DNA from 2 places in the Kitasatospora sp. NPDC058063 genome. Region 2 is predicted to be linked to the other one. Evidence: riboswitches for the same ligand, from Rfam matches in the RefSeq annotation. Region 2 holds a riboswitch; the other holds the start of a gene.

Region 1 (2,193 bases), on a different contig from region 2:
TGGCCCGGGCCGACCGCGCCCGGCTGTTCGCCATCGCGACCGCCGCGGACGGCGTGGTGCTGACCACCGTCGGCGGCGAGGACGCGGCCGCGGCGGCCGGTATCACCGGCGTGCTGCTGGCCGCCCGACTGGCCGTGCCGGTCGTCGCCGCCGCGCTCGACGTGCCCGGCTCGGTGGCCGCGGCCGTCAACCACCTCAGGGACACCGGCTCGCAGCGCCCGGCGCTGGCCCCGCTGGTGATCGGCCCGGAGGCGGACTCCGAACTGCTCGCCACCGCCGCCGAGGAGACCGGCTGCCCGTCGGCCGCGCCGCTGGGCTCGTACCCGTCGGTCGGCCAGCTGATCGCCTCCACCTACCTGGCGGCGCTGCCCGCGCCGTCCCCGGAGGACCTGGCACGGGCCGAGGCGGCGGCCGCGGCCGCCGCCGAGGCCGAGGGGGCCCTGGAGGGCGTCCGCGGCGCTCACGCGGCCTCCCAGGAGCCCGCAGGGCGGTAGTCGACGCCGCGCGCCGGTTCGCGCGCACCGAAGGGCCCGGAACGGCATGCGTTCCGGGCCCTTCGGTTTTGCTCCGCCCGCCCACGGCCGTCCCGCGGAAGTCGGACGGCAATGAAGTGGAATGTCCGTTCTGGCCTATTTGAAAGGAAATAGGAAACGCGGTCGCGGGCGCTCGCATCACTGCCGCCACAGCATCCGCCGGGGCGCTCCGGCCCGCGATTCGACGCACCGTCACACCACTTCTGAAGCGCTGCCAGTTGTGGGCTTCCGCAACAGGGTTGCCTGAAAACGATCATTTACGATCATGAAGAGCGGCAATTTTGGCAGTTCCCACTAAACCGTGATGCGCATCACAGCCGTTTGCAGTTTGAACTTAAGTCTGATTAACGTGCTCCCCGTTCGTGACCACACGAACCCGGTTCATCCGCGACGCCGAGTCCTGCCGTCGGATGTCCTGGCAGCGCGAAATCGCACCACGGCAGGAGCGGGGGACCCACAGGTAAGTCGCCCCGGACCGATCTCCGGAACGGTCCAGGGCTAGGGGTGAAGCCGCGCCCACAGCGCGGCCGGGCAACTCCAGCCCGAATCCGACAGCTCACCTCGCAGGCGTGGGAGAGGACCGCGTCTTCATGCTGCCCACCAACGGCACTCGTCTGTCCAGCCGCACCCGTCGCGTGATCGCCGCCCTGGGCGTCGCGGGCGTCGGCCTCACCGTCCCCTGCATCGCCTCCGGCACCGCCTCCGCCGCCACCGTCGCCACCTGGGACAAGGTCGCCCAGTGCGAGAGCGGCGGCAACTGGAGCATCAACACGGGCAACGGCTTCTACGGCGGCCTCCAGTTCACCTCCAGCACCTGGTCCGCCTTCGGCGGCAGCGCCTTCGCGGCGCGCGCCGACCTGGCCACCAAGGACCAGCAGATCGCCGTCGCCGAGAAGGTCCTCGCCTCGCAGGGCCCCGGCGCCTGGCCCGTGTGCTCGGTCCAGGCCGGCCTCACCAAGGGCGGCGCCGCGGCCGCCGTCGACACCTCGGCGGGCTCCACCGCCGGCTCGACCGCCGCCAAGCCCGCGCAGCCCGCCCAGAGCGCCAAGCCGGCCGCCCCGGCCGCCAAGCCCGCTCCGCAGACCCAGGCCCCGGCCGCCAAGCCCGCCGCGCCCGCCCAGGACGGCACGCAGGCCGGCACCGACTCCGCCGCCTCCGGAAACCGGAGCGACTGGGTCCAGAAGCGCCAGCAGCAGGCCCAGAACGGCGACTACACCGTGGTCGAGGGCGACTGGCTGTCCGCGATCGCCGACCAGCACAAGGTGCAGGGCGGCTGGCAGCGGCTGTACGAGCTCAACCGCGGCACCCTGACCGAGGGTCCGGACAGCATCTACCCGGGCCAGCAGCTGTCCTTCGGCGGCAACGGCCAGGCCCAGGCCGGCCAGTCCGCCACCGGCAAGTCCGGCTCGGACTTCACCTGGTTCGACCGCTCGCAGAAGTCCGGCCAGTCCGCGAACGGCGGTGCCGTGAACGCCCAGCCGACCACGCAGGCCCAGACCCCGGCCGCCAAGCCGTCCACCAAGCCGGCCGCCAAGCCCGCTCCGCAGACCCAGGCTCCGGCCCAGACCCAGACTCCGGCCGCCACCGGCAGCATGGCCGCCGCGGTCTCCTTCGCCGAGTCGAAGGTCGGTCAGGCGTACGTCTACGGCGGCACCGGCAA
Region 2 (2,193 bases):
GCGAGGTGCGCGGCAGCGACACGCCCGCCTGGTTGAACGCCCAGACCATCAGGCCGGAGCAGTCGAAGGAGCCCGGGCCGGTGGCGCCCCAGACGTACGGGCTGCCGATCTTGGAGGCGGCGGCCGACAGCGCGGCGGCACCGCGCGAGCTGCCCGGGGCCACCTTCACCGGGGAGGAGGCGGTCGAGCCGGTCGAGGCGCTCGAGCCGGCCGCGAGGTCGCCGCGGCTGTTGTCGCGGGAGGCGCGGTCGGCCTGCTGCTGCTGGGCCTGGGCGGCGTCGGCCTTGGCCTTGGCGTCGGCCGCGGCCTTCTCCTCGGCCTGGCGCAGCGCCTGGCGCTCCTGCTCGGTCAGCGTGTTGAGCAGGTCCTGGGCCGCCTTCAGCTTGCCCTGGACCTCCTCCTTGGAGGTCTTCAGCTGCTGGGTGGTCGACTCCAGCTCGGCGAGCTTGCCCTGGGCCTCGTTGCGGTCCTGGTCGAGCTTGCGCTGCTGCTCCTGGAGCTCCTTCAGCTGACCCTTCTGGGTGCTGCCGGCCTGGTTCAGCGCGTCGGCCTGGCTGAGGAAGGTGTCCGGGCTGGAGGAGAACATCAGCTGGACGGTCGGGGATATGCCCCCGTTGCGGTACTGCTCGCCGGCGATCTCGGCCAGGCCGCCCTGGAGCTCGGTGACCTGGGCCTGCTGACGGGCCACCTGGTCCTGCATGCCGGAGACCTGCTTCTCCAGCTCCTGCTGCTTGGCCTGGGCCGCGTTGTAGTTCTCGGTCGCGATCTCGGCCTGCTCGTTGAGCTGGTCGACCTGCCCCTTGACCTGTTCCTTGGTCGGCTGCGGGTCGGCGTGGGCACCTTGCGCGGAGAGGACGACGGCTGCCGCGGCGACACCGGTCAGAATCGAGACCCGGGCGCGGCCTGCGGGCTTGGGACGACGATGGGACGCCACGAAGGCGGACTCCTTCTTCCTACGTCCGCCTACCGGGTGAGCTGACGGGTTCGGGCCGGAAGCATGCCCTACGACGCCTCACGGCCGTTCCATCGGCCGACCTGGCGTCGATTCACCCCGGAGGAACGTGGTTCCCCGGCTCCGCTCCGCAGCGCCCCCAAAACACTGGGCTCCCCTGTCGGGCAGTCGCTTCGACCTGCCCCGCTGCCTCACGAACTCGACGGTAACCACCGCCGCCACCCTGGCTGGGCGATCGACAGTGCGGTGGTTCAGAGCACGACCCTAGTAACTGAACCGTGATCGGTTCAAATCCTTGTCAGAAAAAAGACCAAAGATTTCCCAAGTTCTGCTGTGAAAATGACCGATGGTGACCACCGGCACACAGAAGGCTGATCAGTTCTCAGCATGTGGCCGCGAAGGCGCGGAAAGCCGAACGCCACCCCCCGCACGAGGGGTGGCGCTTTTCACAGGCCCCGGAACGGCCCCGCGGGCGTGTCGGGCCGTCAGACCCGGCGGATGGTGTTGATCGACATCGCGTCGGCCTTCATCACCTTCACCACGTCACCGGTGTGCGGCGCGTGGACCACCATGCCGTTGCCGATGTACATCCCGACGTGGTGCATGTCGTTGCCGTAGATCACCAGGTCGCCCGGCTGGGCCTGGTCCAGCGACGGCACCCGGGTGCCGTAGTGGCCCTGCTCCTGCGAGGTGCGCGGCAGCGAGACGCCCGCCTGCCCGTACGCCCAGACCATCAGGCCCGAGCAGTCGAAGGTGGTCGAGCCGGTGGCGCCCCACACGTACGGCGAGCCCTGCTTGCCCATCGCCTTGGCCATCGCCACGGCCGCGTAGCCGCTGGCCGGCGGCAGGCTGCTGAGGTCGACCCGGTCGCTGCCGCGCGAGGCGCGGTCGTCCTGCGCCTGCTGGGCCTTCAGCGCGGCGCGGTCGGTGGCGCTCAGCGAGTTCAGCAGGTCCTGGGCGGCCTTCAGCTTGGTGTTGACGTCCGCCTTGGCCTGGTTCAGGTCCTTGGTGGTGGTGTCCAGCGAGGCGAGCACGGCGGAGGCCTCGACCTTCTCCTGGTCCAGCCGGCGCTGCTGGTCCAGCAGCCCCTTGAGCGCCTCGGCCTGGCTGCTGCTGGCCTGCTGGACGGTGGAGGCCTTCTCCAGGTAGCCGGACGGGTCGGAGGTGAGCATCAGCTGGACGGACGGGTCGATGCCGCCGGTGCGGTACTGCTCGCCCGCCACCTCGGCGAGACCGCCCTG

Evidence for each region. Region 2 has a riboswitch for cyclic di-AMP ahead of ACFVUY_RS11990 (NlpC/P60 family protein). Riboswitches for the same ligand answer to the same signal wherever they lie in the genome.
Region 1: linked by a shared signal. The riboswitch ahead of ACFVUY_RS06520 (transglycosylase family protein) and the one ahead of ACFVUY_RS11990 (NlpC/P60 family protein) in region 2 are both predicted to bind cyclic di-AMP.

Annotation. Positions count from the first base shown of each region.
Region 1 is NZ_JBHVSD010000002.1:646,231-648,423, reverse strand. Features, by position in the region: gene ACFVUY_RS06525 (hypothetical protein) at 1-494, shown strand, start outside; cyclic di-AMP (ydaO/yuaA leader) riboswitch at 946-1,116, shown strand; gene ACFVUY_RS06520 (transglycosylase family protein) at 1,103-2,193, shown strand, end outside.
Region 2 is NZ_JBHVSD010000006.1:62,444-64,636, forward strand. Features, by position in the region: gene ACFVUY_RS11990 (NlpC/P60 family protein) at 1-934, opposite strand, end outside; cyclic di-AMP (ydaO/yuaA leader) riboswitch at 945-1,098, opposite strand; gene ACFVUY_RS11995 (NlpC/P60 family protein) at 1,438-2,193, opposite strand, start outside.